Regions from separate parts of the Pseudomonas sp. R151218B TE3479 genome, predicted to be linked through region 1. Evidence: predicted binding sites of a transcription regulator. Region 1 holds the regulator's gene; the other holds the start of a gene.
What was found. The regulator sigma-54, encoded in region 1, starts transcription at its own class of promoters, with help from an activator protein. The targets are predictions, from matches to a motif close to ANTGGCATNNANNTTGCTNT.

Region 1 (7,233 bases):
GCCAGTACAGGGCTACGGGGTGACCATCCAATACCACGCCTCCCAGGATCGCGTGGTCCTGATCGACCGTGCCAAGGTCGTCGACAAGGACAACAACGTCACCCAGGGCGAGAAAATCGTCTACGACACCAACAAGAAACTCGCCAGCGCCGGCCGCGCCACCGGCAGCAAGGTGACCGAGCAGCGCCCGCGGATCGATATGGTGATCCAGCCTAAAAAGAAAACCGAGCAGAAGGCCCAGTAATGGCAACTCTGAAAGCCCAGCACTTGGCCAAGAGCTACAAGGGCCGGCAAGTCGTGCGTGATGTCAGCCTGTCCATCGACAGCGGCCAGATCGTCGGCCTGCTCGGCCCCAATGGCGCGGGCAAGACCACCTGCTTCTATATGATCGTCGGCCTGGTCCAGGCCGATCAGGGTCGCGTGCTGATCGACGACCTGGATGTCAGCCACCAGCCGATGCACGGCCGGGCGAAGGCCGGCATCGGCTATTTGCCGCAAGAAGCGTCGATCTTCCGCAAACTGTCGGTTGCCGACAACATCATGGCGATCCTCGAGACCCGCAAGGAGCTCGACAAGGCCGGTCGTCGCCAGGAACTGGAAAGCCTGCTGCAGGAATTCCACATCAGCCACATTCGCGACAACCTGGGCATGAGCCTGTCGGGTGGCGAACGGCGCCGTGTGGAAATCGCCCGCGCCCTGGCCACCGCACCGAAGTTCATCCTGCTCGACGAACCGTTCGCCGGTGTGGACCCGATCTCGGTGGGCGACATCAAGCAGATCATCCATCACCTCAAGGCCAAGGGCATCGGCGTGCTGATCACCGACCACAACGTGCGCGAGACCTTGGATATCTGCGAAACCGCCTACATTGTCAATGACGGCCAACTGATCGCCGAAGGTGACTCAGCCGCGATCCTGGCCAACGACCTGGTCAAGGAAGTGTACCTGGGCCATGAGTTCCGTCTGTAAGCACACGTGTCTGGCGAATTGCCCGGGCGTCGTTTAATTTTATTATGGCGACGCTCTAGGCAAACACTTCAGTTTCAGGCATATAATTTGCTTAAGTTTGGCGCTCTGGCGCCCTGTAGTGGATGGCGCATGTGCGCCGGCGAATAAGGTGTTAAGCCCCTGCCATGAAACCATCGCTAGTCTTGAGAATGGGCCAGCAGCTGACGATGACACCGCAGCTGCAACAGGCCATCCGCCTGCTCCAATTGTCGACCCTGGACCTGCAACAGGAAATCCAGGAGGCCCTGGAGTCCAATCCGATGCTCGAACGCCAGGAAGAAGGCGACGACTTCGATAACACCGACCCGCTGGCCGACAACGTCGAGCAGAAGACCAACACCGAGATCCCGGAACCGTCCTACCAGGAAGCCGCCCCGACGGTGGATAACCTCGAGGATGGCGAATGGAACGAGCGCATACCCAACGAGCTGCCCGTGGACACGGCCTGGGAAGATGTCTACCAGACCAGCGCCAGCAACCTGCCCAGCAGCGACGACGACGAGTGGGACTTCACCACCCGCACCTCGGCCGGCGAAAGCCTGCAAAGCCACCTGCTGTGGCAACTGAACCTGGCGCCGATGTCCGACACCGATCGCCTGATCGCAGTAACCCTGATCGACTGCATCAACAACCAGGGCTACCTGGACGAGACCCTCGAAGAAATCCTCGAGGCCTTCGACCCCGAGCTCGACATCGAGCTGGACGAGATCGAAGCCGTCCTCCATCGCATCCAGCAATTCGAACCGGCCGGCATCGGCGCCCGCAACCTGGGCGAGTGCCTGCTGCTGCAACTGCGCCAGTTGCCTGCCAAGACGCCATGGCTGGCCGAAGCCAAGCGTTTGGTCACCGATTACATCGACCTGCTGGGCGGTCGCGACTACAGCCAGTTGATGCGGCGCATGAAGCTCAAGGAAGATGAGCTGCGCCAGGTCATCGAGCTGGTCCAGAGCCTCAACCCGCGCCCCGGCTCGCAGATCGAATCCACTGAGCCTGAGTACGTGGTGCCCGACGTGATCGTGCGCAAGCACAACGATCGCTGGCTGGTGGAGCTCAACCAGGAGTCGGTGCCCAAGCTGCGGGTCAACGCCCAGTACGCCGGCTTCGTCAAGCGCGCCGACACCAGCGCCGACAACACCTTCATGCGCAACCAGTTGCAGGAAGCCCGCTGGTTCATCAAGAGCCTGCAAAGCCGCAACGAAACCCTGATGAAGGTGGCCACCCAGATCGTCGAGCATCAGCGCGGCTTCCTGGAGTACGGCGACGAAGCGATGAAACCGTTGGTCCTGCATGACATTGCCGAGGCAGTGGGCATGCACGAGTCGACGATTTCCCGGGTGACCACCCAGAAATTCATGCATACCCCCCGGGGCATCTATGAATTGAAATACTTTTTCTCCAGCCATGTCAGCACCTCCGAAGGCGGCGAATGCTCGTCCACGGCCATCCGCGCGATCATCAAAAAACTGGTGGCCGCGGAAAATCAGAAAAAGCCGTTGAGTGACAGCAAGATCGCTGGTTTACTGGAGGCACAAGGCATTCAGGTGGCCCGCCGTACCGTCGCCAAATACCGCGAATCCCTCGGGATCGCGCCTTCGAGCGAACGCAAGCGGTTGATGTAACAGGCCACGCCACAGCGTTCCAGTGGCAGGCATTTCTGCCTGCCGCTTTATGCACTGGCAACGAAGGAGAAGCTGTATGCAAGTCAACATCAGTGGACACCAACTGGAAGTGACCGAACCCCTGCGCACCTACATCGGCGAAAAACTCGACCGGTTGGAGAGGCATTTCGACAAGATCACCAACGTGCAAGTCACGATGAACGTCGAGAAGCTGCTGCAGAAAATCGAAGCCACGCTGCATATCCCCGGCGGAGAAGTGGTCGCCAACGCAGAGCACACAGACATGTATGCCGCGATTGACCTGCTGACCGACAAGCTGGATCGCCAACTCAAAAAGCATAAGGAAAAGACCCAGAGCCTCCTCCAGGGCGCGACCGGTCGTTAACCCCCCCAATCCATGATCCGACTAGAAACCATCCTGACCCCCGGCCGTTCCGAAGTGAACGCGCCGGGCGGCAGTAAAAAGAAAGCCCTCGAACACATTGCCAACCTGATCCACCGCGAGGTGCCAGATCTGGGAATGCAGGACGTCTTCGAGGCGCTGGTTGCCCGTGAAAAACTCGGTTCCACCGGTTTTGGCAACGGCATCGCCATTCCCCATTGCCGCCTCAAGGGTTGTACCGCGCCAATCAGCGCACTGTTGCACCTTGAAGCCCCCATAGATTTCGACGCCATCGACGGCGCCCCGGTCGACCTGCTGTTCGTATTGCTGGTTCCGGAAGCGGCGACCGATGCGCACCTCGAGCTGCTGCGCCAGATCGCCAGCATGCTGGACCGCAAGGAAGTGCGCGAAAAACTGCGCAGCGCGCCAAGTAACGAAGCTCTGTACCAGGTGGTCCTGGACGAGCAGAACGGTCATTAAACATGCGCATGATCATCGTCAGTGGCCGCTCCGGCTCCGGTAAAAGCACGGCCCTCAACGTGCTTGAGGACAGCGGCTACTATTGCATCGACAACCTGCCCGCCGGCCTGCTGCCGGAATTGGCCGAGCGCGCCCTGATCCACACCGAGCTGGCGCAGCCGCTGGTGGCGGTGTCCATCGATGCGCGCAACCTGCCGAGCCACCTGTCGCGCTTCCCTGAGTTGCTCGAGGAAGTACGCAGCCGGCATATTCAATGCGATGTGTTGTACCTGGACGCCGATGAGGAGACGCTGCTCAAGCGTTTTTCCGAAACCCGCCGGCGTCACCCGCTGAGCAACGCCAACCGCTCCCTGGCCGAAGCCATAGAGGATGAAAGCCAGCTGTTGGGGCCGATCGCCGACCTGGCGGATCTGAAGGTCAACACCACGCACCTGAACCTGTATCAGTTGCGCGACACCATCAAGCTGCGCCTGCTGAACCAACCGGAGCCGGGCACGGCGTTCCTGGTGGAGTCGTTCGGCTTCAAGCGTGGCATGCCGGTAGACGCCGACCTGGTGTTCGATGTGCGTTGCCTGCCCAACCCTTATTGGAAACCGGAACTGCGCGAGCAGTCCGGGCTTGATCAACCGGTGATCGACTACCTGGCCGCACAGCCGGACGTCGAGGAAATGTACCAGGACATCTCCAGCTACCTGCTCAAATGGCTACCCCGCTTTGCCGCGAGCAACCGCGCCTATGTCACGATCGCCATCGGCTGTACCGGCGGTCACCACCGCTCCGTCTACCTGACCGAACGCCTGGGTCAGCTCCTGCAACAATCCCTGAAGAATGTCCAGGTTCGCCACCGCGACCTCAGCTAAAGGATTCACACCGCGATGCCTGCTCAGGAAATTGAAATCATCAACAAGCTGGGTTTGCATGCCCGAGCGTCGGCGAAATTTGTAGGTGTGGCGGGGAAGTTTCCGGATACCACGATCAGGGTCGGACGTACGCCCGAGAGTACGGTCGACGGTAAAAGCATCATGGCGATGATGATGCTCGCCGCCGGCAAGGGCACCAAGATCCACCTGAGCACCGAAGGGGAGCAGGCGCAGGAAGCGATGGATGCGCTGGTGGCGCTCATCAACAACTACTTCGACGAAGGCGAATAACCCCCTGTGGCGAGGGGATTTATCCCCGCTGGGCTGCGAAGCAGCCCCAAAAAGAGCTTAGTCGACCTGATGCTCGGCGGTGACAGATAATCAGGGCTGCTTCGCAGCCCAGCGGGGATTTATCCCCTCGCCACAGATGGCTCCTTCCCACAGATTGATCCCTGTCCCACAGATTCCCCCTGTCACGCCAACGCCGTATCCAGCACCATCATCAGACAAAACCCCACCAACAACCCCAGGCTCGCCAGTTTCTCGTGACCATTGCGGCGGGATTCGGGAATGACCTCGTGGGTCACCACCAGCAGCATCGCCCCAGCCGCCAACGCCAGGCCCAGGGGCAAGAGCATCTCGGCCAGGCTCACCAACCAGGCGCACAGCAGCGCGAACACGGGTTCGACCAGCCCTGACGCCGCGCCAATCAGAAATGCCTTGACCCGCGACATGCCCGCCGTGGCCAGCACCAACGCGATCACCAGCCCTTCGGGGACATCCTGCAAGGCGATGCCCATCGCCAGGCTGTCGGCATCCGGCATGCCGCCGCCCGCCGACACGCCCACCGCCATGCCTTCTGGAATGTTGTGGGCGATGATGGCGAACACGAACAACCAGATCCGCGGCGCAATGATCGGACGTCCTGGCGCCGCCACCAGCCTTTCGGGGCTGGCCGAGACCTTGCGGTCCACCAGGTACAGCCCGAATGCCCCCGACAGAATGCCAAAGCAGATAAGGCCGCTGGCCGCCCAAGGCGTGAATCCCAACTGCTCGGCCGCGGCAATGCCCGGCACGATCAGCGAAAACGCCGTGGCAGCGAGCATCACCCCGGCACCGAAGCCCAGCAGCGAATCGCTCACGGCCTGGGGCATGCGCCGGATGACCAGCACCGGCACCGCCCCCAGCGCCGTGCCCAAGGCACAAAGTCCGCCGCCCTGAAGGGCTCGCAACAGCCTGGGCTCCAGGTCCAGCCACGCCAGACCCTGGGCCGCCAACAACGTCATCCCGGCCAACAGCAGCAATGACCCCAAGGCATAGCGGAACATCCGTCCGCTTCCAATCGCCAGTGTTTGAGTATCCATAGTCAGCCTTGGAGGGTGTTCATGAAGGACTCGACGCCAGCGCCGCTTGATAGCGCCGGGCGACTTCAGGCCAATTGATCACGTTGTAGAAGGCGCTGATGTATTCCGGACGACGGTTCTGGTAGCGCAGGTAATAGGCGTGCTCCCAGACGTCCAGGCCAAGAATCGGCGTGTTGCCATTCATCAGCGGACTGTCCTGGTTGCCGCTGCTCTCCACCACCAAGGTCTTTTGCGGGGTCACGCTCAACCAGGCCCAGCCGCTGCCGAAACGGGTCAATGCCGCTTTGGTGAAAGCTTCCTTGAAACGTTCGATACCGCCCAGTTGCGCATCGATCGCCGCCGCCAGGGCACCCTCGGGCAGGCCGCCGCCCTGGGGCGTCATCACCTCCCAGAACAACGAATGATTGGCGTGGCCACCACCCTGGTTGATCACCGCAGCCTTCAGGCTTGACGGCAACTGCTCCACGCTGGACACCAGTTTTTCGACGGGCCATCCGGCGTATTCGGTGCCGTCCACCGCCGCGTTGAGGTTATTGATGTAGGTCTGGTGGTGCTTGGTGTAGTGGATCTCCATGGTTTGCGCATCGATGTGCGGTTCCAGGGCGTCGTAGGCGTAAGGCAATGCAGGCAAGGTAAAAGCCATGTTCAATGAACTCCATGATGAAGAGGGGCATTGCGCTGCCGGGGCGTAGCGGCATTGCAATGCAGCAGGCGCTGGGTGCGTGGGTACTCACCGTGCTCGCTGATGAAATTCAGCAGTTCGACGTAGGTCTTGTGGCTCTGGCGCTGGGCGGCGGCACGCAGGGCCGGTGCCAGGCGTTCGTCCTGCATCGCCTGCAACAACCGTTGGTGGATCGCACACAAGTATTCGGCGCTCTCCTCCGGCTGGTTCAGGCGCAAGTGCAGGTCCGCCAGGTTGTGATGGGAGACGACGCAAGCAGCGACCGCCTCGTCGGCATCCGCCCAGCGCTCGAACAACACTTGGGCCAGCGCCAGGGCTTGCAAGTAGGCTTCGCGGGCATCCACCAGCTCGCCCAGCATGAAACAGCGATTGGCCCGTTCGATCGTACGTTTCCAGTGTTCCATGGTGAGTCCTCCACACAGGTGTCGGGTTACACGCCGCCGGCGGTGAGCTTCTCCGGGTCCAGCAGGACTTCGAGTTCGCTGCGAGACAGGTCGGTGTGTTCCAGGGCGACATCAATGACCGGTCGGCCTTGCTGATAAGCCTTCTTGGCGATTTCAGCGGCCTTCTGGTAACCGATGATCGGATTCAGCGCGGTCACCAGGATCGGGTTGCGCGACAACGCTTCCTTGAGCCTGGCTTCGTTGACCTTGAACGTGGCGATGGCTTTGTCCGCGAGCAAGCGGCTGGCGGTGGACATCAGGGCGATGCTGCTCAGCAGGTTCTGGGCGATGATCGGCAACATCACGTTCAATTCGAAATTGCCCGATTGACCGGCAATGGTGATCGCCGTGTCGTTACCGATCACCTGGGCCGCGACCATCGCGGTGGCTTCAGG
Region 2 (7,233 bases), 690 kb from region 1:
CACGATCAGTCGCGCCACCATATGGGACCGGGGCATGACTTTTTCCGAGCGGTCCGACGACTCGGTCTGGAACAGCCGCATGCCACCGATGCGCAGCAGCGGCAGGATCGCCACCGCCATGCCGATGAAGCCGATACCGCCGAGCCAGTGCAGCAGCGAGCGCCACATCAGGATGCCCGGGGACATGGTGTCCAGGCCGCTCAGGACGGTGGCGCCGGTGGCGGTGATGCCCGACATGCTTTCGAAGAACGAATCCGTATAGCTGATGTGCTGGGTCAACAGGAAGGGCAGGGCGGCGAAGATACACACCACCAGCCAGCTGCTGACGGTCAGCAGGTACATGTCCCGCGGACGCAGGTGGATGTGTTCCGGGCGCCCGGGAAGCACCAGCGCCAGGCCGGCGACGAAGGTAATCATGCTCGACCAGAGGAACGACGGCAGGTCGCGGGTGCGCTCGAAGACCAATAGGGTGGCCATGGGCACGACCATGAAGATCGCCAGGGTGATCAGGAAGATGCCGATGATGAAACCAATGATCCGCAGGGTCGGCAACGCCATGAAGTCCGCTCGGGCTGTAAAGGGAAGGGCGCCATTCTACCCGCGACAAGCGGCATGTAAACCGGCAGCCGGCCGCGCTTCCCGCTAGAATAGCCAAACATTTTTTCAGGAGGTGGCCGATGCAGGCTCTCGACGCTTTGCTCAACCGTGTTTCCGTCCCGCGCCTGGTGGAGCCGGCACCCACGCCGGAACAGCGCGAGGTCATGTTCGCCGCGGCCATGCGGGCGCCGGATCACGGCCAGTTGCGGCCATGGCGTTTTCTGACGGTCGAGGGGCAGGCGCGGTATCGCATGGGCGAACTGCTGGCCGAAGCGGCGAAGTTCAATGACCCGCTGGTCCCCGAAGCCGTCGTGGAAAAAGCCCTCAACGGCCCATTGCGCGCGCCGCTGGTCGTGGTGGTGATTGCCCGTCTGCAGGACCATTTCAAAATCCCGAAATCCGAGCAACTGCTGGCGGCCGGCTGCGCGGCCCATGGCATCTTGCTGGCTGCGTATGCCCAAGGGGTGGGTGGGGTGTGGCGTACTGGTGAGCTGGCGTATTCGCCGCATGTGGCCAGGGGGCTTGGCCTTGAAGAGGGGGAAGAGGTGATCGGTTTCCTCTACCTGGGCACACCGCAGAAAGAAGCGCGCACGGCGCCGCAGGAAGATCTCGGGCAGTTTGTCCGGGAGTGGACGGGCTCGTAGGAGCTGCCGAGCGAAGCGAGGCTGCGATCTTTGCCCAGACACTTGAGTCCCAAGCTAAAGATCAACAGATCGCAGGCTTCGCCAGCTCCTACAGGGAACGGGAGCAAGCTCCCTCGCCACAGGTGTTATCTGCACGCATCCGCAATCGCCTCGGCCAGCAGGTCCAGGCGCGTGGCGTCGATGCCGGCCACGTTGGCCCGGCCGGTGCCGACCATGTAGACACTGTGGCGCTCGCGCAGGTGCTTGACCTGTTCCGGCGTCAGGCCAGTGTAGGAAAACATCCCGCGTTGCACGCCGATATGGGCGAAGCGCTCGCGCAAGCCATGGGATTCGAGGGCTTCCAGCAAACCGCTGCGCAATTGCGCGATGCGCAGGCGCATGGCCTGGACTTCATCGGCCCACAGGCGTTTGAGTTCCGGGTTGCCGAGGATGGTCGCCACCACGGCCGCGCCATGGTCCGGCGGTGTCGACCAGAGGTTGCGGGCGATGTTTGCCAGTTGGCTGCGGATGTCCACCAGCTTCTCGCCATCCTGGGCGCAGACGATCAACGCACCGGTACGGTCGCGGTACAGGCCGAAGTTCTTCGAACAGGAACTGGTGACCAGCACTTCCGGCAGGGCCTGGGCAAACAGCCGGACCGCCCAGGCGTCCTGCTCCAAGCCATCGCCGAAGCCCTGGTAGGCGAAGTCGATCAGCGGTAGCAGGTCGCGGCTGCGCACCACCTCCAGCACCTGACGCCATTGCTCATGGGACAGGTCGAACCCGGTGGGGTTGTGGCAGCAGGCGTGCAGCAGCACCACATCGCCTTTGGGCGCCTGTTTCAAGGTCGCCAGCATCGCCTCGAAATCCAGGCGATTATCGGCGCCCACATACGGGTAATGGTTGGCCTTGACCCCGGCCGCCGCGAAAATGGTTTCGTGGATCGGCCAGGTCGGGTTGCTCAGCCATACGCCACGGCCCGGCAGGCACTGGGCGATGAAGTCGGCGCTCAGGCGCAGGGCACCGGTGCCGCCCGGTGTCTGGGTGGCGCCAGCACATTTTTCACTGATCAACGGTGAGTCGGCGCCCAGCACCAGCTCATTGATCAGTTGGCCGAACGCGGCGTCGCCATGACCGCCGATGTAGGTCTTGGTGGTCTGCCGTTCCACCAATTGCTGCTCGGCCTGTTTCACGGATTGCAGTATCGGCGTCAGGCCCTGGAAGTCTTTGTAGACACCCACGCCCAGGTCAAACTTGTTCGGGTTGCTGTCCGCCCCGTAGGCCTCCATCAGGCCGAGGATCGGGTCGCCGGGGACCCGGCCGATGGCGTCGAAGTGCATTACTTGCGGCCCTCGGCGGTCTTGGCCACGTCATCGGTGCGGGCGGCCATGATGAAGTCGTTGCGGTGCAGGCCCTTGATGGAGTGGCTCCACCAGGTCACGGTGACTTTGCCCCATTCGGTGAGCAGGCCAGGGTGGTGGCCTTCGGCCTCGGAGATCTCGCCGACGGCGTTGGTGAACGCCAGGGCGTGCTTGAAGTTCTTGAACAGGAAAACTTTTTCCAGCTGCATCACGCCGTCGCGCACTTCGATGTTCCAGTCGGGGATCTGCTTGATCAGCACCGGCAGTTCTTCGTCGCTGACTTGCGGGGCATCGGCGCGGCAGGCTTCGCAATGGGCTTGGTTCAGAGTGTTCATGGTGTGTTCCTGGATCGAATATTTGGAAAACGTCGATGCACCCACGCTAAAGCAAAGCGGCGTCGTGCAACAGACTCAATTGGGATTAAAAGAGGCGGTTCACGCCGCTTTTGGTGGGAATTTCGGGGCATGCAAGCCCAGCTCCCGGCCGCGCTTGACCATGCCCATGATGTCTTCGTGAGCCAGGTCGAACAGACGCTTGAGTTCGGGCAGCACGAAATACACCGGCTGCAGGATGTCGATGCGATATGGCGTGCGCATGGCTTCCAGCGGATCGAAGGCCTGATGTTCTGGCTCGTCCGACAGGCAGTACACGGTTTCCTTGGGTGAAGACAGGATGCCGCCGCCATAGATGCGTCGGCCCTGCGGGGTCTGCACCAAGCCGAACTCGATGGTCATCCAGTACAGGCGCGCCAGGTAAACCCGTTCTTCCTTGGACGCTTGTAGGCCGAGTTTGCCGTATGTGTGTGTAAATTCAGCAAACCAAGGGTTGGTCAGCAGCGGGCAGTGGCCGAAGATCTCGTGGAAAATGTCCGGCTCCTGCAGGTAATCCAATTCCTCCCGGGTGCGAATAAAGGTCGCCACAGGAAACTGCTTGCTGGCGAGCAATTCGAAGAAGGTCTGGAAGGGAATCAGCGCCGGCACCCGGGCGACTTGCCAGCCTGTGGTCTCGCCCAGCACCTTGTTGATTTCGTCCAGTTGCGGGATACGGTCGTGGGGCAGGCCCAGCTTGTCGATGCCATTCAGGTATTCCTGGCACGCACGGCCTTCGATGACTTTCAGCTGGCGGGTGATCAGCGTGTTCCACACCGCGTGTTCTTCAGCGGTGTAGTGGATAAAACCTTGCGCATCGGGCTCGCGAGCCACGTACTGCGTCTGCTTCATGCTGCTCTCCTGCTGATTTCCCTCAGGGGGATGATGTGTTTGTTGTTATGTCCAGCGATGCAATAGAGATAACGCGAAGCAGCGGCATGTGCAGCACGCTGACAAAGGTGGGTCAGGAGAAAGAAAGTCAAATTTGTAAAGTTTTCGTTACGAATTGAGCCGGACTATGATGTTCTCGGGATTTCCCAGTGGGAATCGGCCTACAACTGTCACATAATCTTGACGACTATTTGCGCTGCCACGCAGAAACCTTTGTGGGCCTCGCCACGCGGGGCTTGAATGGCGCGCCTTTCTATCTCATACGCACCCGGGCCTATCCATGCGCATCAAAGTCCACTGCCAGAACCGCATCGGCATCCTGCGAGACATCCTCAACTTGTTGGTGGAGTACGGCATCAACGTCGCCCGAGGGGAGGTCGGTGGTGAGCATGGCAACGCGATCTACCTGCACTGCCCAAACCTGATCAACATCCAGTTCCAGGCATTGCGTCCGAAATTCGAAGGCATCGCCGGGGTATTTGGCGTCAAGCGCGTAGGACTGATGCCCAGCGAGCGTCGGCACATGGAACTCAACGCCTTGCTCGGCGCCTTGGAGTTTCCGGTGCTGTCCATCGATATGGGGGGCTCCATCGTCGCGGCCAACCGGGCGGCGGCGCAGTTGCTCGGGGTGCGTGTCGACGAGGTGCCGGGCATTCCGCTGTCCCGTTACGCAGAAGATTTCGACTTGCCGGAACTGGTGCGCGCCAACCAGTCGCGCATCAATGGCCTGCGGGTCAAGGTCAAGGGCGATGTGTTCCTGGCGGACATCGCGCCACTGCAATCGGAACACGACGACAGCGAAGCCATGGCCGGTGCGGTACTGACACTGCACCGGGCCGACCGAGTGGGGGAGCGGATCTATAACGTGCGCAAGCAGGAGTTGCGCGGATTCGACAGTATTTTCCAGAGTTCGAAAGTGATGGCGGCGGTGGTCCGTGAGGCCCGGCGCATGGCCCCGCTGGACGCGCCGCTCTTGATAGAGGGCGAAACCGGCACTGGCAAGGAGTTGCTGGCGCGCGCTTGTCACCTGGCGAGCCCCCGCGGGCAATCGCCATTGATGGCGCTCAACTGCGCCGGGCTGCCGGAGTCCATGGCCGAGACCGAACTGTTCGGCTACGGGCCGGGGGCCTTCGAAGGCGCCCGGGCCGAAGGCAAGCTCGGCCTGCTGGAACTGACCGCGGGGGGAACGCTGTTCCTCGACGGGGTCGGGGAGATGAGCCCGCGCCTGCAAGTGAAATTGCTGCGCTTCCTGCAGGACGGTTGCTTCCGCCGAGTCGGCAGCGATGAAGAGGTGTACCTGGACGTCAGGGTGATCTGCGCGACACAGGTCGACTTGTCCGAACTCTGTTCACGGGGCGAATTCCGTCAGGATTTGTACCACCGCTTGAACGTGCTTTCCCTGCACATTCCCCCCCTGCGCGAATGCCTCGATGGCCTGGAACCGCTGGTGGAACATTTCCTCGACCAGGCCAGCCGCCAGATCGGTTGTGCACTGCCCAAGCTGGCCCCGGCGGCGATGGATCGCCTCAGTCACTACCATTGGCCGGGCAACGTCCGACAGCTGGAAAACGTGCTGTTCCAGGCCGTTTCCCTGTGCGACGGCGGGAAGGTGAAGGCCGAGCATATCCGTCTGCCGGACTACGGTGTGCGTCAGCCCCTTGGCGATTTTTCCCTTGAGGGGGGGCTGGACGACATCGTCGGACGCTTCGAGAAAGCTGTGCTGGAGCGCTTGTACACCGATCATCCCAGCAGCCGGCAATTGGGCAAGCGGTTGGGGGTCTCCCATACCACCATTGCCAATAAACTGCGGGAGTATGAGGTGGGTAAAACCGAGTCATAGCTATTTATCTGTTGCGTTTTTACGGACCTCATCGCGAGCAAGCTCGCTCCCACATGAATCTTCAGTGTTCACTGGATTTGTGGGCATCCAGATAACCTTGTGGAAGCGAGCTTGCTCGCGATGGCGGCAGTGGCCGTTATCGAAGGACAAGCATTGCCACCAACCGGCACGACACCGCCGGTTTTTCGTCTTCGATACATTTCAAAAGTCCCTTCCACAATCCTAAACCCCTTGTTTGCCGGGGCGCGGGGCGCCAGAAAAAAGTTGGTCTGCAAATTGCTTAAGGCTGTGCAACACAGCAGTGGGCGGCAAACGTCCGGCATGCAGAGGAACGACAGTGGACAAGTACCTTTATGTGGCAATGACCGGCGCCAGCCAGAACGCACTGGCGCAGCGGGCCCATGCCAACAACCTGGCGAACATCTCCACCAATGGCTTTCAGAAAGACCTGGAGCAGGCGCGCTCGATGCCGGTGTTCGGCGACAGCTTTCCGGCGCGGGCCTTTGCCCTGTCGGAGCGTCCCGCTACTGACTTCACTCCGGGCGCGCTGGTGGAAACCGGTCGTGACCTCGACGTCGCGGTGAGCGGGCCGGGCTGGATGGCTGTGCAGAACCCCGACGGCGGTGAAAGCTACGTGCGCACCGGCAGCCTCAATGTCGACGCCTTGGGCGTGCTGCGAGCCGGCAACGGCATGCCGGTGATGGGTAACGGTGGTCCGATCGCCGTGCCGCCGGAGCAGAAAATCGAAATCGGCCAGGACGGCACCATCAGCATTCGCGCCATGGGTGAAGGCCCGCGGGTGATGGCTGAAGTCGACCGCATCAAGCTGGTCAACCCGGACCTCAAGAACATGACCAAGGGCCTGGACGGTTCGATCCGTACCAAGGACGGCCAGCCGGCGCCCATCGATGCCAACGTGCAGTTGGTGTCGGGTTTCCAGGAGGCGAGCAACGTCAACGCCGTGGATGAAATGACTTCGGTGCTGGCCCTGGCCAAGCAGTTCGAGCTCCACGTCAAGATGATGAACACCGCCAAAGAAGGCGATGAAGCCATGGCTCGGGTCTTGCAGATCTAATCATTAATTACAGCGCTGCGCCGAAAAACAGGCGTACGAGGAGAATCGAATGCTTCCGGCTCTTTGGGTTGCCAAAACAGGTCTGTCCGCCCAGGACACCAACCTTTCTACTATTTCCAACAACCTGGCGAACGTCTCGACCACGGGTTTCAAACGTGATCGCGCCGAGTTCCAGGACCTGCTCTATCAGGTAAAACGCCAGCCTGGCGCCCAGTCGACCCAGGACAGCGAACTGCCGTCGGGCCTGCAAGTGGGTACCGGTGTACGCATTGTCGGCACCCAGAAAAACTTCAACGCCGGCAGCCTGCAGACCACCGAGCAGCCGCTGGACATGGCCATCGACGGTCGCGGTTTCTTCCAGATCCTGCAGCCGGACGGCACCACTTCCTACACCCGTGACGGTACGTTCCACCTCGACTCCAATGGCCAGATCGTCAACGCCAGTGGTTTCGCCCTGGAGCCGGCGATCATCATTCCG

Region 2: a site for sigma-54 is predicted at 5,944-5,963, ahead of AB7M32_RS12150 (flagellar basal body rod protein FlgF). Genes of this name have one in related genera too.

What each region holds. Positions count from the first base shown of each region.
Region 1 covers NZ_JBRJHV010000001.1:2,016,034-2,023,266, reverse strand. Annotated here, with positions in the region: gene lptA (lipopolysaccharide transport periplasmic protein LptA) at 1-244, shown strand, start outside; gene lptB (LPS export ABC transporter ATP-binding protein) at 244-969, shown strand; gene AB7M32_RS08905 (RNA polymerase factor sigma-54) at 1,134-2,627, shown strand; gene hpf (ribosome hibernation-promoting factor, HPF/YfiA family) at 2,704-3,012, shown strand; gene ptsN (PTS IIA-like nitrogen regulatory protein PtsN) at 3,025-3,489, shown strand; gene rapZ (RNase adapter RapZ) at 3,492-4,349, shown strand; gene AB7M32_RS08885 (HPr family phosphocarrier protein) at 4,365-4,640, shown strand; gene AB7M32_RS08880 (ZIP family metal transporter) at 4,823-5,713, opposite strand; gene AB7M32_RS08875 (superoxide dismutase) at 5,733-6,356, opposite strand; gene AB7M32_RS08870 (hypothetical protein) at 6,359-6,799, opposite strand; gene AB7M32_RS08865 (class II fumarate hydratase) at 6,826-7,233, opposite strand, start outside.
Region 2 covers NZ_JBRJHV010000001.1:2,705,936-2,713,168, forward strand. Annotated here, with positions in the region: gene AB7M32_RS12120 (TrkH family potassium uptake protein) at 1-558, opposite strand, end outside; gene AB7M32_RS12125 (NAD(P)H nitroreductase) at 678-1,241, shown strand; gene AB7M32_RS12130 (amino acid aminotransferase) at 1,367-2,560, opposite strand; gene AB7M32_RS12135 (4a-hydroxytetrahydrobiopterin dehydratase) at 2,560-2,916, opposite strand; gene phhA (phenylalanine 4-monooxygenase) at 3,016-3,801, opposite strand; gene AB7M32_RS12145 (sigma-54-dependent transcriptional regulator) at 4,121-5,680, shown strand; gene AB7M32_RS12150 (flagellar basal body rod protein FlgF) at 6,018-6,755, shown strand; gene flgG (flagellar basal-body rod protein FlgG) at 6,805-7,233, shown strand, end outside.